3 regions of the Undibacterium sp. GW821-FHT11H02 genome follow, and region 1 is predicted to be linked to each of the others. Evidence: predicted binding sites of a transcription regulator. Region 1 holds the regulator's gene; each other region holds the start of a gene.
The links. The regulator sigma-54, encoded in region 1, starts transcription at its own class of promoters, with help from an activator protein. The targets are predictions, from matches to a motif close to TGGCANGNAANCTGCTTT.

Region 1 (5,800 bases):
TCGTAATCCAAGGCCTGCAAAAACGCTATGGCATGCGCCAGGTAGTTCGTGACGTCTCGCTACAAGTTAAAAGTGGTGAAGTAGTTGGCTTATTGGGGCCGAACGGCGCTGGTAAAACTACCTCCTTCTACATGATCGTTGGCCTGGTGCCGTCCGATGCCGGCAAGATTGATGTCGACGGCACAGATATTTCTCATTTGCCGATTCATCAAAGAGCCCGCTTAGGTCTCTCTTATTTACCACAAGAAGCATCGGTCTTTCGTAAGCTATCGGTGGAAGACAATGTGCGTGCGGTACTCGAGTTGCAACATGACGCCGCCGGTAAGGCGCTGTCAAAAAAAGAAATCGAGCAGCGCTTAAATACGCTGTTAGAGGAATTGCAAATTGACGGCCTGCGTGAAAGCCCGGCACGCGCTTTATCCGGTGGTGAACGACGCCGCGTAGAGATTGCACGTGCACTCGCCACCAATCCACGCTTTGTATTGCTCGACGAACCTTTCGCTGGCGTTGACCCAATTGCAGTGATTGAAATTCAGCGCATCGTGCGTTTTTTAAAAGAACGCGACATCGGCGTGTTGATCACTGATCACAATGTACGTGAAACTTTGGGCATTTGTGATCACGCCTATATCATTAATCAAGGCTCAGTGTTAGCAAGTGGGCGCCCCGATGAAATCATCACCAATGAGACTGTACGACGAGTCTACTTGGGTGAACATTTCCGCATGTAAGCGATTGGTACAAGCATGAAGCAGAGCTTACAGCTACGCACCTCACAACATTTGGCTTTAACGCCACAATTGCAGCAATCAATACGATTGCTGCAATTATCTACCTTGGAATTACACCAAGAATTAGAAGTGTTGTTGACGGAAAATCCTTTATTAGAGCGCGTTGATGACGCGCTCGATAATGCCGTGCGCTTACTGGCTGATGGCTGCATCAATAATGCAACACAGCAAAACGAAAACGAATTCCAAACCGCAGAAAAAACGTCCGACAATAGCAGTAGTGCCGAAGCTGTCACGGAACAGGTCGCCGATGGCGAAGCAGCACCTGCCAACAATGATGACTGGAGCTTCGACGATGCGCCTGGCAGCAGCACTAAATCCAACAACGATGAAGAAGACGGTCGCCCGCAACTAGAAGCCGCGCAAACCACTTTAAGAGAACATTTGCTAGAACAAATGCGTCTAAATATCAGAGAGCCGCGTGACCGCGCACTGATAGAATTAATCATTGATGCCATCGACGAAAATGGTTATTTGTGCGAGAGCCTAGATGAAATCCATGAAAGTCTACCCATAGATCTTTGCGTGGAAATAGAGGAACTACAGTTCGCTTTAAGCATGTTGCAAAGCTTCGAGCCTGAAGGTGTAGGCGCACGCAATACGGCTGAATGTTTAGCACTGCAAATCAAACGTTTCCCCAAGATTCCCTTTGTAACACGCCGCCTCGCACTGCAAATCGTCGAGCAATATTTACCCCTATTTGCCCAGCGCGATTTCACTAAACTACGCAAATTCTTGCAATGCGATGATGAAGATTTACGTGAGGCGCAAGTCGTAATCCGCCAATGCAACCCTAAACCTGGCTTGGCTTTCGCGATTGCAAAATCGGACTACGTAGTACCTGATGTTGTGGTTAAGAAAATTGGCGATGAATGGCAAGTCATGCTCAACCGCGACGTGATGCCACGACTGCGCATTAATCAGATGTACGCTGGTTTAATGAAACAACAACGGGGTGACCCTAGCCTTAATCCGCAACTACAAGAAGCGCGCTGGCTGATCAAAAATATGCGCCAACGATTCGACACTATTTTGCGTGTGGCGCAAGCCATAGTGGAAAGGCAATATAATTTTTTCACGCATGGCGCCGTCGCAATGAGACCCCTTGTTTTGCGCGAAATAGCTGATACACTAGGATTACACGAGAGCACTATTTCACGTGTAACAACTCAGAAATTTATGCTGACTCCGCACGGCATGTTTGAGTTGAAGTATTTTTTCGGTAGTCACGTCGCAACGGAAACCGGTGGAGAAGCATCTTCCACAGCGATACGGGCACTGATCAAACAATTAATAGGAGAAGAAGACCAGAAAAAACCCCTCTCGGATAGCAAGATCGCCGACATATTGGGAGAACAAGGCATGGTCATCGCGCGCCGTACTGTTGCAAAGTACCGCGAGGCTCTGAAAATTCCCCCAGTCAGTCTAAGAAAATCTTTATAAACCAGTTCTTGAAATATTGTTTTCTATCGTTATATATGATTTAGCTCAAAACAAATTTCTGCCAATGAGCGATCGTATTGACTGGCAATATAGAAGCAAATAAAGCAATATCACCATAGGAGCGTAGTATGAATCTCACCATCAGTGGACACCACGTCGAAGTTACTCCTGCAATTCGTGAATATGTACAAAGCAAGCTAGAGCGGGTAAGACGACACTTCGATCAAGTCATTGATATCGCCGTCATCCTGACGGTTGATAAGCTCCGGGAAAAGGACAAACGCCACAAAGCCGACATTAATTTACATCTCAGCGGTAAAGATATTCATGTAGAAAGTTTGGCACACGATTTGTATGCTGCCATCGACACCTTAATTGACAAACTCGATCGCCAGGTCATCAAACACAAGGATAAAATTCAAGACCATCAACATGATGCGATCAAACATATTCCTGATCCTGCTTCTACACAACTAGATTAATTCAGAATACCGACTCATCATTTTGATGATCCTAGGACGCTTTTTAGCGTCCTTTTTTGTGTCTGTAAATTTGAAGAGTTCGAGAATATTCACTTTATAAAGTGCCAGTTTTTCTCATCTATTGCTTTGTCCCGTAAGGTAAAATTCAATATCGCTATTTTTGATAAACAAAATGAACTCACACGTCATCACCGAAATTCGCAATCATGTTGGCATTATTACTTTAGATCGCCCCAAGGCATTAAACTCCCTGTCTTTAGACATGGTGCGTGCGCTTACTGCCACTTTACGCAATTGGCATAACGATCCCGATATTCATGCTGTATTCATTCACAGCAGCAGCGAAAAAGCTTTTTGTGCCGGGGGTGATATTCGTTTTTTCTACGATGTTGGCACCTTAACGCCTATGGGTGACAGTGCGCTATTAGAAGACTTCTTCACAGAAGAATATGCGCTCAATCATCTAATTCATTTCTACCCAAAACCTTACATCGCTTTGATGAATGGCGTAGTCATGGGCGGCGGTATGGGCATCGCCCAATCAGGCGTAGCCAGTCGTTTGCGCATCGTCACCGAACGTACCAAAATGGCGATGCCCGAAGTAAATATTGGCTTATTTCCGGACGTAGGCGGCGGTTACTTTCTAAATCAAACACCGGGAGAAATTGGCACTTATTTAGGCCTTACCGGAGAAATAATTCAAGCAAGCGATGCGATCTATGCCAACTTAGCGGACGTCTATATTCCGACCACACAAATTCCAGCGTTGATGGACTTAATTGCACACAACACGGACGCAGATTTACGCATTGCGATTAGACGATTTGCAGCACAATTTGAACATGACATTGCACCAAGCGATTGTCAGTTGGCACAACATCGAAGGGAAATCGATCGACATTTTGCTGGCAATAATTTACAAGATATCTGTGCCTCACTTGCGAACGAGAAAATGGAATTCGCGACAAAAACACTTAGCACTATGCGCAAACGTTCGCCGCTTTTAATGGCGGTCACCTTAGAGCAATTACGTCGCTGCAAATTAAAGTCCGTCGCCGATTGTTTACGTCTGGAGCGCACGATGGTACGCCATTGTTTCAAGCATGGCGAGGTGTTAGAAGGTGTGCGCGCCTTGGTCGTCGATAAAGACAATATGCCGAAATGGTTACCTGCTACTGTTGCTGAAGTCAATCAAGAAATGATTGATCAATTCTTTGCAGAAGTATGGCCAAGCTATGCCCATCCCTTGGCGCACTTGCCGTAAGACCAAGCTTATTTTTGGCATAAAAAAAGCCGAAGATGCATGAGCATCTTTCGGCTTTTTTCAATTGCGTGACAGACTATTTCAGCAAACCAAATACTTTACCTATGATCTTACTACCGGCTGCCAAAGGATCTTGGCGTATCGCTTTTTCTTCTTCAGCAATCATCGTATAGAGTGCATCAACTGCACGGTTACTGACATAAGATTCTACCGTCGCTTCTTTCTCTGGCACAGCACCCAGTTTTTGTGCTTTGCCCATAACAGCATTGTACTTGGTCGATAATCCAACCTTATCGGTAACACCTTTGACCAAAGGTAGAAATTTGGCGTTTAAAGACGCAGAGGTTTTTTCACGAAAAAAATTCGTAACCGATGTGTCGCCACCGCTCAAGATATTTTTCGCATCGGTAACCGACATACTTTTCACGGCATCCATCAGCAAGGGCTTTGCCATAGGCACTGCTGATTCTGCTGCACGATTCATGGCGACGACTAACTCATCTAATTGCTTACTTTGCCCACTCAATTTCAATAAAGGACGTGCCTTTTCTAGCATCGATGGCAGCGGGATTTTTACTTTGTCGTTCCCTAAAAAGCCGTCCGCAGCACCGAGCTTTTTTAAGGCGGCATTGGCACCTGTTTCTAACGCTGCCTTTAAACCAGCATTCGCATCTTGGTTGCTAAGCTTACTCAAATCTGCAGCCTGTGCGTGTAAGGCTGCGCACGCCACGACGATCACACTGGCACTATGTTTTATCCATGTTTTCATTTTGTGTCCTTACGATTGAGCAACTTGCAATTTAGAATTTTCTCAAAAACTTCTTACTATACTTAGGCAGACGCCAGACCTTAAACTTCTTCTATCAAGAACAAACGCTTATGTTCACGAATCGCAAAACGATCTGTCATGCCCGCAATATAGTCGGCAATGCGCCGTGCTTGCAGCAATTTCGTCTGTTCACTATGCCTACCTGACTGGACCTGATAGTCAGGCGGAACTAAATTCGTCTGTGCCATCATCACTGCAAATAGTTCTCGCACAGTATTCTTGGCTTTATGGCTCATACGATTCACCAAATAATGCCGATATAGATGCTCGTATAAAAACTGTTTCAATGATTTGGCATCTTGGTAGATAGCATCTGAAAACGCCATCATCGCGGGAAGCGCACGCACATCATCAATCGACTTCGGTGCCGCTTCGCGAATGCGTTGCTGCGCGGTCTGAGTCAAGTCGCTAATTAACATATTAATCATGCGCCGTATCGTCTCTGAAATCGCACGCCGACCGCCTATGCCGGGATAAGTATCATCAACTTCACGACGAAAGCGGGCGTAACAATCGACTTCCATCAATTGTGCTTCAGTTAACAAACCAGAGCGCAGGCCATCATCAATATCGTGATTATTGTAGGCAATTTCGTCAGCCAGATTCGTGAGCTGTGCCTCCAGACTCGGTTGCGTCTTATGAATGAAGCGTAGACCCAATTCCCCCAACTCCCTGGCATTATTTAATGAGCAGTGCTTCAGTATGCCTTCGCGCGCTTCGAACGTTAAATTCAAGCCTTCAAAACTGGCATAGCGCTCTTCTAAAGTATCGACGACTCGCAGGCTCTGTAGATTATGTTCAAAGCCACCATAATCCTTCATACAGGCATTCAAAGCATCCTGTCCAGCGTGACCAAAGGGTGTGTGGCCTAAATCATGCGCTAAAGAAATCGCTTCCACCAAATCCTCATTCAAACGTAGATTTCTGGCGATCGAACGTGCGATTTGGGCGACTTCAATACTATGTGTGAGACGAGTACGAAACAGATCAC
Region 2 (5,800 bases), on a different contig from region 1:
CGCGCCGAATGCGGTACGTGCACCGATTACGGATTTCGACAAAGCGAATATGGCAGCGGTCGCGGGTATGTGTGCGAATCCAGCCAATGCCGCGGCGTGCGCGGGTGGTGTGCCTAAATATTCCGTCGGTATTTTGGCGGGCTTAACGAATAAGTATATGAATCGCGGCCGCACCATGATAGATGGTTTTGATATTGACGCGCATGCACGTTTTGATCTTGGGACTTACGGTAAATTGAGTTTCGGTTCGTCCGCGACCATCATGAATCGCAATGCGTATAACGGCGATGATGGTTACGGATTTTCACAAAACTATGTTGGCTATTATGGCAATCCAAAATTGCGGGCAAACCTCAATGTTGATTGGCAGTATGGCGACTTCAGCAGCAGCGTGTTCGTGAATTACACCGGCGGATCAAAGTGGGCCTATGACAAGAATGATGAGGAAAACAATAATCCTCAATCGTGTACAGCAGCCGATGTTCCAGTCGCACCGAATAATTGTGGCGGCGCACCTGCATTTAAAACTGTGAACTTGAATTTCGCTTGGACACCAGTGAAAGATCTGCGTTTAGGTTTGAATATCAAGAATGTCTTGAATACCAAACCTTTCTATGATCCTTACGGTTGGGAAGGCTACAACCACGGTTTGAATTTGTTTGGTCGTGTGATTAGCGTGTCGGCGAGTTACAAGTTTATGTAATTTTGTAATCGTATTGTTGCGCCCTGTTGGGCTTCGCTTCACTTAGTGGCAATCTACAGTCGATGTAGCTTGGTGCTAAGTAGAGCGAAGCCCAATAATTTACAGAGATTCCCAAAATACTTTTAAGCACCAAGCCAGGGCAAATCTGCCGCGCACCAGCCTCCCACCGTTTTGCGGTGGCCATGCGCATCCTTATCACCCTCAAAACCTTGCAAAATATCAAAGCAGGCCGTGTAGCCATTTTCAGTCGCCAACTTTGCACCATGTCGTGATCGCACACCTGAACGACATAGAAATAATATTGCAATATTTTTGTCGCTCACGGCAGCTTCAAGTTGCGCTATGAAGTCGGGATTTGGCGTGCCACCAGGATAGAGACTCCATTGCACTGCTTTGTGTTGGTCTTCATTGATATTGACGCGGCCTACCCAGTCTCGTTCAGCGTTAGTGCGCACGTCGACTAGTACTACCGGCTGACTTCCTCGTAAAAGTTGGTAGGCCTCCTCAGGTGTTACAGCGCCGGCGTAAGGCAGGTTTTGTTCTTGTCCGCGTTGTTTTGCCTTGTCGATGATCTCGTTCATCTATTCCTCCGTCTTATCGTAAATTTATATTAAGAAAGTGATTTCTTTCGCCTGAATGTCTGATGCGATAGGTCCACCCGTAGCCGGTATTTGATTTATATGCCAACAGGCTCTGGTCAATCTTGAGAATCTTACCAAAAGCCTAGGGCCTGTTGACATAAATTTTAGTTAAGCGTTTCAATCAAAACGCAGGATGGCAAGGGTGTAGCAGGGGTTTCGCATAGCGTAGCGATGTGCCTGCGAAACAGTCATCGCATACTTGCGATGATGCGCCTTGCAAAGGCATCTCGCCGCTGCGGCTGGGCGCCCCAGCAAGAGATGCAACGCTGTCCATCGTGCGTTTTGATTGAAACCCTCCGGGAATGGCTCAAATGAGTACATGGCGTTGTTGCAATCTGCTTATAGTGCTCACACTACGGCGCAGCTTGCGGTGCAGTCAGGGCTTCGAGCAGCATGCGGCTCGCTGACGCAACGAAGCATCCTTGCAAGGATGCTTTCCCACAAGCGATAGCCTAGCCCTGTGCTCATTTGCGCACATTCGCTTACCTAAAATATATGTCAACAGGCCCTTGGGCCAGCGTTGCTCATTTCTTTCAAGGCTTAGTCCCAGCTTTCTAGAGGGAGATCGGAATAGGCACTTTCACTTTGTAGGTAATGGTAACTTTGCAATATTTTGAATCAGTACGCGCACTATTTTAAAGCATTATTTTTGCACTGAAATGGTGCTTTCTGGATTGTTAGCCCCGATTTGGTGCGTGATATATTTTATTAAATTATTAATTTGTCGAGTAGAATTTGATTTTCCCATATAAAACAAAGACTTAATATTGCTGATTTTATTGCCTTCTTTGACTTGTACGTGGCACGCTTTCTGCTAATATCCTCGACGTATTCTCGTTTCCTGTTTGCATTGTGATGGTGCGTTTTTGAAATGCCAGTGTCATATAGTGAGCAGAGAATTGAGATTAGTTGCAGTAATTTTGCGTTTTTACGCATACTTTGTATCGGTGCGGTAGTTCTTACACTTATTTTTGAACGATTATTTTGAACGATTGAAGGAGTTTCAAATGGCAATGACCCCAGCAGAAGTGTTGAAGATGGCGAAAGACAACGAAGTAAAATTTGTTGATTTCCGTTTCGCTGACACACGCGGTAAAGAACAGCACGTGACAGTGCCTATTTCTCACTTCGATATCGATAAATTCGAATCAGGTCATGCATTTGACGGCTCTTCTATCGCAGGTTGGAAAGGTATTGAAGCGTCTGACATGTTGTTGATGCCAGATCCAAACACAGCCAACATCGATCCATTCATGGAAGAGACAACCTTGTTTATGCAATGTGACGTGATCGAACCAGCCGACGGCAAAGGTTACGACCGCGATCCACGTTCTATCGCAAAACGCGCTGAAGCGTATTTAAAATCATCCGGTATCGGTGATACGGCTTACTTCGGCCCAGAACCAGAATTCTTCATTTTTGACAGCGTACGTTGGAAAATTGATATGTCTGGCTGTTTCGTGAAGATTGATTCTGATGAAGCATCATGGACAACTGGCGAAAAACTCGAAGGCGGTAACACAGGTCACCGTCCAACCGTCAAAGGCGGCTATTTCCCAGTGCCACCAGTCGACAGCTTTCAAGATATGCGTTCTGAAATGTGCCTGATCTTGGAATCCTTGGGTATCCCGGTCGAAGTACATCACCATGAAGTAGCTGGGGCAGGCCAAAACGAAATCGGTACTAAGTTTTCTACTTTGGTAGAACGCGCAGACTGGACACAGAACTTGAAATATGTTGTATGGAACGTAGCGCATACTTACGGTAAAACAGCGACCTTCATGCCTAAGCCTATCGTTGGCGACAATGGTTCTGGTATGCATGTACATCAATCTATTTGGAAAGATGGCAAAAACCTGTTCGCAGGCGATGGCTATGCTGGTTTGTCCGAATTCGCCTTGTTCTACATCGGCGGTATCATCAAACATGCGAAAGCATTGAACGCGATCACCAATCCTGGCACTAACTCTTACAAGCGTTTGGTTCCTGGCTATGAGGCACCGGTGAAATTGGCTTATTCTGCGAAAAATCGTTCTGCCTCTATCCGTATTCCTTACGTGGCAAATCCAAAAGGCCGCCGCGTTGAAGCGCGTTTCCCAGATCCATTGGCGAATCCATATTTGTGTTTCGCGGCCTTGATGATGGCTGGTTTAGATGGCGTGCAAAACAAAATTCATCCTGGTGAAGCGGCTTCTAAAGATTTGTACCATTTGCCACCAGAAGAAGACGCATTGATCCCAACAGTCTGTGCGTCTTTGGAAGAAGCTTTGGATGCATTGAACAAAGATCGCGAATTCTTGACACGCGGTGGTGTGTTCAGCGAAAGCATGATTGATGCTTATATCGAATTGAAGATGCAAGATGTGCAGCGTATGCGTATGACCACGCATCCAGCTGAGTTTGATATGTATTACTCTCTGTAATTTGTGGATTAAAAGAAGCGGGGCATGCCCCGCTTTTTTATTTCAATATTAGGTTTTTGTAGGCCTGTATGTTTGAGTTCTGGTTGAAATGAGCTTGGTAATTGTGCAAAATCGTCGCTTGGCATACACTAAGCCTGTTATTCACCACAAAGCGACACACTATGAAGCAATATTTGATCGGACTAGGTTTCTTGTTTGCCTTCTGCTCTTCTGCATATGCTCAGATCTATGTCTGCACAGATGCAAATGGTAAGAAAGACTATCGTAATACTGGTGTGACTAAGGGCTGTAAGCTATTGGATTTGCCTAGCAATGCGGTGCCAGCTCCGGCTAGCGCGAATAAAAAATCTGCTGCGGTTAAAGCAAGCTCAAGTCCTGCAAATTTTCCTAAGGTCGATAGTGGTACTCAGAAAGCGCGTGATTCTGACCGTAAGTTGATTTTGAACGAAGAGTTGAAAGTTGAAGAGCAAAAATTAGAGGCTCTGAAGAAGGAATATAACGGTGGTGAAGTAGAACGTCGTGCCGATGAGCGCATGCCAGCAAAGTACGTAGAGCGCGTCAATAATCTGAAAAATGATATCGCACGGACAGAAAAAAATATTGAGGCATTAAAACGTGAGATCAGCAATCTTAAGTAAGAACTTGACCTGCACTACCCTCAAAAAAGGTCGCAATCGCGACCTTTTTTATTTTGAAAATGTTTAATTTTAGTAATGTCTGAGTCCATGAATCAATTTGCCGGATTAGAGTTGCTTGCTTCTGCGGTGCTGGTGTTAAATCCCCAGGGATGCATTGTGCATGCCAATCCCGCTGCAGAGAACTTATTAGAGCGCCCCTCTAAATTACTGCTGAATACCCAACTCAGTGATTTATTTCTGAATGGTGATGAGCTACTTGATGGATTTCAACAAGCCATAGAACATCAATTTGCCGACAAAAGGCAGGATCTTATTTTAGAGCGCAATGGCCGTGAACCACTCCATGTGTATAGCATCGTAACAGCCCTGGATCTCCCTGATACCCCGGTCTTGATTGAGTTGCGCGAAAATGTGCAACAACTGAAGCTCGACCGTGAAGAGCGTATGCAGGATCAAAATAAAGAGAATAAAGAATTGATTCGCAATCTGGCACATGAGATTAAAAATCCTCTCGGGGGTATTCGTGGCGCGGCACAGTTATTAGAACTGGAATTGCCGGAACGTGATGCCAAAGAGTTGCGTGAATACACGCAGGTAATTATTAAAGAAGCCGATCGCTTGCAAGTCTTGGTTGACCGTTTGTTGGCACCGAACCGTTTGCCGCAAGTGATTGCTGACGTGAATATTCACGAAGTCTGTGAGCGTGTCCGTAGCTTAATCGTGGCGGAATTTTCAAAAGGCTTAGTGATTAAGCGTGACTATGATTTGTCTATCCCTGAGTTTCGGGGTGATCAACAGCAGTTGATTCAGGCGGTGCTCAATATCGCGCATAACGCGGCGCAAGCCTTGGTCATGCGCATGGCAGACGGTGATGCGGAGATTATTTTTAAGACTCGAGTGGTACGTCAGGTGACACTAGCCAAGGTGCGTTACAGGCTGGCATTAGATTTGCATATCATTGATAACGGCCCTGGTATTCCACCCGCGATTCGTGACCGGATTTTTTACCCTCTGGTGTCGGGACGTGATGGTGGAAGTGGTTTGGGTCTGACCTTGGCGCAAGCTTTTATTACGCAACATGCAGGTGTGATTGATTGTGAGAGTCGACCGGGCTGTACTGATTTCCGTATATTGATTCCTTTGCCTTGAGCGTTTTTTTTGCGTTTGCACCGCATTTGCAATGTGTTTGCACCGTGCTTGTGCAGCACTTGCGCTATAACTGAATTTATTCTTTGGAATGCTAAGCAATGATGAAAACCATTTGGATTGTGGACGACGATGATTCGATACGTTGGGTGTTGGAAAAAGCGTTGGCGCGTGAAGGCTTAGTGACGCGCAGCTTTACTAATCCAGACGATGTCCTGTCGGCGTTGGATGAAGAGCAGCCACAAGTTT
Region 3 (5,800 bases), on a different contig from region 1:
CCAAGCGCCCGTTGCAGAATTTCGATTAAAGCTAATCGTCATCCCCTTAACAGAAGCTGGCCCACCAACGATAGTGGCCAATATAGTGCCTGAATTTGTGGCATTAGGTATGGATATCTCGCTATTAGGGTTCGAAGATTGCACGCCAATAAACCAGGTGGTGGTGGTGCTTGGATTTACCAAACTGGGCGTCAATCCATCATTCAAAGCCGCATCAAAGCCAATTTTACCTGCGGCTGCCTCAGTGAGTGCTGCAGCGAACTTAGCCTTTGCTACATAATCTTGATACGCAGGAATTGCAACTGCAGCCAATATACCAATGATAGCAACAACAATCATTAGCTCAATCAAAGTAAAACCACTTAGGTGCGAAGCTGGGATTCTATTTCGTTTCATTTATATACCCTCCAAAATAAATACAACGACGATGAGAAACGAAAATACGAAGCGACTTAAGTAATTGATTCGAGCTGCTTAAAAAGTCAACACAATAAGAACAAGAGCAACGACATCTGACATCAGATATAAAAACACCCCATTGCTGGGGTGCTTTACACAAGCCATAAGTATGACCGACCTAACAGTGCAAAAAAATCACACCAGAAAACTCTAAGTCAATTTATTAAGATCCAGTACATACAGTCGTTGGACCAACAAATTTCTGAGACACACCAGTAGAACAAGTCCAAGCACCGGTAGCTGCATTACGCGTTAAAGTAATTACACCACCAGAAACTGTCGAAGGACCCTTCACAATCGTTCCAACGATAGTACCACTATTACCACTTGTAACGACAACCGTCGTATTGTTGTTTGAAGGCTGTACACCAATAAACCAATCAGTTGAACTACTTGGGCCTGTGGATGCAGTTAAACCATCATTCAAAGCAACATCAAAGCCAGTTTTACCTGGAGCAATTTCTGCCAAAGCAGCTGCGAATTTAGATTTAGCAACATAGTCTTGGTAAGCTGGAATCGCCACAGCTGCCAAAATACCGATAATTGCAACAACGATCATCAATTCAATCAGCGTAAAACCTTGCTGTACGCGTTTAGTCATCTTTGTGTATTTCATTTTATTACTCCTTAAATTAAGAAACGATAGTCCAGCCAAATTCCGTACTACGAAGGTATAAGAGCAAACAACGTGCCAGCGCCAAATCGTGTTAAATAATAACTTTAAAACAATACAATGGCGTTCAAAACGGGCTTTTTTTGACTTAAGTGACAAATTTCGCCAATAAAGCATAAGAAAAAATGGCAACTGACATTATTTGTCAATTCATTTTAAGAGAATGAGATTCGCCACTTTTTATATCGCACACCAACAAAAAAAGGCAGTGCTGTTATTAGCAATGCCTTTCTGGATACAGTCAAACTCCCGACTTAGCTCAATTGGAATTCCATCTTAGTACCGGACAAATCAATCACATCACCATGATTTAGCACACTAGGTCTGGCATCTATGCTCTGATCATTTATTTTAGGGAACATTTTGCCTTCGACAAATACAATCTTAAATCGATTGCCCTGACGAGTGATAGACACCACCAGAATTCCTGGGCTTCCCAGACTTGTAATAGGCTTTGAAAGTATCATCTCTTTACCGGCGTTACTTCCGGTCAACACCTTAATTCGAGCTGTCTTCAATGGCTCGTCAGGAGGAGCGACATAATTATCCTCTTCGACAACAAATTTAAGCTGATATTTTCCCATTTCGATCACATCACCGTTTTGCAGCAGATGTTTCTTAATTGGATGACCGTTCACCAAAGTGCCATTAGTGCTGCCCAAGTCCAAAACAAATGAGCCTTCAGAAGTCGTATCAATCGCCGCATGGCGTCCACTTACTGCCAAATGATCCAACACAAGATCATTCCCCGGACGACGCCCAATATTCAATCTGGCGCGATCTATATTCTGTTCTTTTTGGACATGTCCATTAAACACCACTACAACTTTCGTCATATCAATCCCACCAAACCCAAATCATTTTTTTCAAGGAGAATCCAGAATTATGAAAAACTGGAGCGTCTAAAATACGTTTCAAAATTACCACTAATCGCCACACACATGGAAGTATATGCCTACTCTTCTTGCCTTTTAGCTAGCAAAAATATACTCCATAAAGCGCCTTTCATGCAATTCTTTAACTCGTATTAAAACAACAGAAATATTATCTGAACCACCTTGTCTGTTTGCCAAATAAACTAAAGTCTTGCAACAGGTCTCTAAGTCATTTGCCTGTTCACGCAATACATTTTGCATATGAATTTGATCTAACATGTCAGACAAGCCATCTGAACAAAGCAAATAAATATCACCGGCTTTCATCTGGTGCTCGTGGACTTCGACGTCAATTTCTTCGTGCGAACCAACAGCACGCGTGATCAAATTTTTAATAGGTGAAAGATGCGCATCAGCAATCGAAATCAAACCGGCGTCGATCTGAGCCTGTAAAACAGAATGGTCTTTTGTGATTTGCTCTATGAAATTGTCGCGGAAGCGGTAGGCACGAGAGTCGCCAACATGTCCAATTAACATACGGTCAAAATAGCTAAGGGCGACAACAATAGTCGTACCCATGCCGAAATTATCGGGATTCTTATTGGCTTGTTCTATGACTTGTTGGTTTGCAAAAGTAATCGCATCGCTAATCCATTTTGCGGGTGTCGAAATTTGCCAGGGCAAACGTGGCATCCAACTTGCTGCCTGTTTTTGCTGTATCTGCTCACACACTAGATCCACGCTCATTTTACTGGCAACTTCTCCAGCATTATAGCCGCCCATACCGTCGGCCAAGATCGCCAAACCGATCTCAGCATTGATCTCGATTGCATCTTCATTGTGACTACGCACCAATCCTATATCGGTATGGCTGGCAAATTCCAAAACTGTTTGTACAAACATGGATAAAGAAATTCTTGTGGCGTCGATAGAAAATCGAACAATCAATCAGCAAAAACCGAAAACTGACATTCCGCAGAAACACAAATATGCTAAAAGCAGAATTTCAGAAAGTACTTTAGCTTAACATTATTGAAGGAAATTATGCCGTTTCAACCAGAAATTAATGTTTCAATAGCGCAACAGCAACAATTTCAGGCAATCATTAATCAATTAAAGCAATTGCACACGAAACAGGGAACTTTGCCGATACAAATTGATATCCGAGCTTAAGAAAAAAATAGGGAAGCTTTTTGAGCTCCCCTATTTCAAGGCTTATCAGCATTGATCGATTGAAATCGACAATGATTGAACAGGCAATTTACATACTAATTACAGCATCGCTTTCAACAAACGCGCCATTTCCGATGGATTCTTCGTTGCTTTAATACCGCATTCTTCCATGATGTCCAGTTTTGCTTGCGCAGTATCAGCACCACCGGAAATCAAAGCACCTGCATGACCCATACGTTTGCCTGGAGGCGCAGTCACACCAGCAATGAAACCAACCACTGGTTTCTTCATGTTGTCGCGTACCCAGTAAGATGCATTCGCTTCATCTGGACCACCGATTTCACCGATCATGATCACAGCGTCTGTGTCTGGATCATCGTTGAACATTTTCATGACGTCGATATGTTTCAAACCGTTGATAGGATCGCCACCGATACCAACCGCAGAAGATTGACCCAAACCGAGTGCAGTCAATTGACCCACTGCTTCGTATGTCAATGTACCTGAACGTGAAACCACGCCGATACGACCTTTACGGTGAATATGACCAGGCATAATGCCGATCTTGATTTCATCTGGTGTGATCAAACCTGGGCAGTTAGGGCCGAGCAATTTTGTTTTGCTACCAGCTTTTGCCATACGGTCTTTCAACATCATCATGTCACGGACAGGAATACCTTCTGTTATACAAATCGCCAAATCGAGATCTGCTTCAACTGCTTCCCAGATCGCTGCCGCAGCACCTGCTGGTGGAACGTAGATCACAGAAACCGTTGCGCCAGTCGCTGCTTTAGCTTCAGAGACATTCGCGTAAATTGGAATGCCTTCGAAATCTTCGCCAGCTTTCTTAGGATTAACGCCAGCGACGAAACAGTTTTGACCGTTTGCGTAATCGCGGCACATACGTGTATGGAACTGGCCAGTTTTGCCAGTGATACCTTGGGTGATGACTTTAGTGTCTTTATTAATCAGGATGGACATAGTGATTCCTTGCGAAAATTAAGCTTGACCGGCAGCAGCGGCAACAACCTTCTGTGCCGCTTCTTCCATCGTGTCTGCAGCGATGATAGGCAAACCAGAGTCAGCCAGCATTTGCTTACCGATCTCTTCGTTCGTACCTTTCATACGTACCACCAAAGGTACTTGCAGGGACACTGCTTTGGATGCTGTGATCACGCCTTCAGCGATCACGTCGCAACGCATAATGCCGCCGAAGATGTTGACCAAGATCGCTTTCAAGCCTGGGTTTTTCAACATGATCTTGAAGGCTTCAGTCACTTTTTCTGCAGTCGCGCCACCACCTACGTCGAGGAAGTTAGCTGGCTCGCCGCCGAACAATTTGATGGTATCCATCGTTGCCATCGCCAAACCAGCGCCATTCACCAGGCAACCGATATTACCGTCGAGGGAGATGTAAGCCAAATCAAATTTAGATGCTTCGATTTCAGCTGGATCTTCTTCGTCCAGATCGCGGTAAGCAACGATCTCTGGTTGACGGAACAAAGAGTTCGCATCGAAGTTAAATTTCGCGTCGAGTGCGATTACTTTGCCAGAACCAGTCAAGATCAAAGGATTGATTTCAGCTAATGAGCAATCTGTTTCCATGAATGCTTTGTACAAGCCTTTTAACTGTACACGTGCGTCTTCGATAGAGCCTTCTGGCACACCGATTTTGCGGGAAATATCATCCGCTTCTGCATCTTGCAAACCAGCAGTCGGATCTATCGCGATGGAATGAATCAGCTCTGGATGAGATTCAGCCACTTCTTCAATATCCATACCGCCTTCAGAAGACGCCATCAATACCACACGTTGGCTGATACGGTCAGTTACCATACTCACGTACAGTTCCTTCTTGATGTCCGCGCCTTCTTCAATCAACAGACGGCGTACTTTTTGACCTTCTGGGCTAGTTTGATGCGTGATCAATTGCATACCCATGATCGCGTCTGCGTATTCGCGTACTTGCTCGATGGATTTAGCAACTTTAACGCCACCACCTTTACCACGGCCACCGGCGTGAATTTGTGCTTTGACTACCCATACTGGACCGCCTAAAGTTTCAGCAGCTTTGACTGCTTCTTCAACGGACATGCATGGGATACCGCGCGGTACGGTCACTCCGTATTTACGGAGGATTTCTTTACCCTGATACTCATGGATTTTCATACGACTTCCCTTCAGACACTGAGGTATTAGTTAAAAAGTAAAACAAAAAAACGAAACGAAACTTTATAAACATCTATAAAGAAATACTACAAATTCTTAACATGTAAGTAGTCAAACTGGTACAAGCAAACAAAAATAAACTGCCCAAACAAAAAAACGCAACGACCAAAATTGGCGTTACGTCTGATTAGCAAACACTGAGGATAAAATTGGGAAAATTTGTTTGTACCAACTTAGCACGAGCAAAAACATGATCCTTAGAATCACACATTCCATCAATCAAAGTTCGCTCAGGCGCTTTAAAAGTGAAATAGCATCCGAATAATCGGATAGGAAAAGTAATCAATTTGATTAAGGACATCATGCCTGCTGGCGGCAATTTCGAATATAAAAAGCCACAATTGCGTGCGTTATCGTAGCTTCTACAATAACAGCCGCTCCTGCGGCGTTG

Region 2: the regulator sigma-54 is predicted to act here: its motif matches at 2,145-2,162, upstream of glnA (type I glutamate--ammonia ligase).
Region 3: the regulator sigma-54 is predicted to act here: its motif matches at 1,136-1,153, upstream of AC1RR2_RS13330 (pilin).

Annotation. Positions count from the first base shown of each region.
Region 1 covers NZ_JBXARG010000005.1:238,569-244,368, reverse strand. Annotated here, with positions in the region: gene lptB (LPS export ABC transporter ATP-binding protein) at 1-731, shown strand, start outside; gene AC1RR2_RS07715 (RNA polymerase factor sigma-54) at 747-2,234, shown strand; gene hpf (ribosome hibernation-promoting factor, HPF/YfiA family) at 2,363-2,716, shown strand; gene AC1RR2_RS07705 (enoyl-CoA hydratase/isomerase family protein) at 2,889-3,980, shown strand; gene AC1RR2_RS07700 (DUF4197 domain-containing protein) at 4,057-4,749, opposite strand; gene AC1RR2_RS07695 (deoxyguanosinetriphosphate triphosphohydrolase) at 4,830-5,800, opposite strand, start outside.
Region 2 covers NZ_JBXARG010000016.1:4,530-10,329, reverse strand. Annotated here, with positions in the region: gene AC1RR2_RS15355 (TonB-dependent receptor plug domain-containing protein) at 1-703, shown strand, start outside; gene AC1RR2_RS15350 (rhodanese-like domain-containing protein) at 826-1,284, opposite strand; gene glnA (type I glutamate--ammonia ligase) at 2,352-3,767, shown strand; gene AC1RR2_RS15340 (DUF4124 domain-containing protein) at 3,929-4,405, shown strand; gene glnL (nitrogen regulation protein NR(II)) at 4,481-5,554, shown strand; gene ntrC (nitrogen regulation protein NR(I)) at 5,656-5,800, shown strand, end outside.
Region 3 covers NZ_JBXARG010000012.1:97,705-103,504, reverse strand. Annotated here, with positions in the region: gene AC1RR2_RS13335 (pilin) at 1-396, opposite strand, end outside; gene AC1RR2_RS13330 (pilin) at 623-1,075, opposite strand; gene AC1RR2_RS13325 (FHA domain-containing protein) at 1,387-1,968, opposite strand; gene AC1RR2_RS13320 (Stp1/IreP family PP2C-type Ser/Thr phosphatase) at 2,104-2,910, opposite strand; gene AC1RR2_RS13315 (hypothetical protein) at 3,052-3,180, shown strand; gene sucD (succinate--CoA ligase subunit alpha) at 3,280-4,161, opposite strand; gene sucC (ADP-forming succinate--CoA ligase subunit beta) at 4,180-5,364, opposite strand.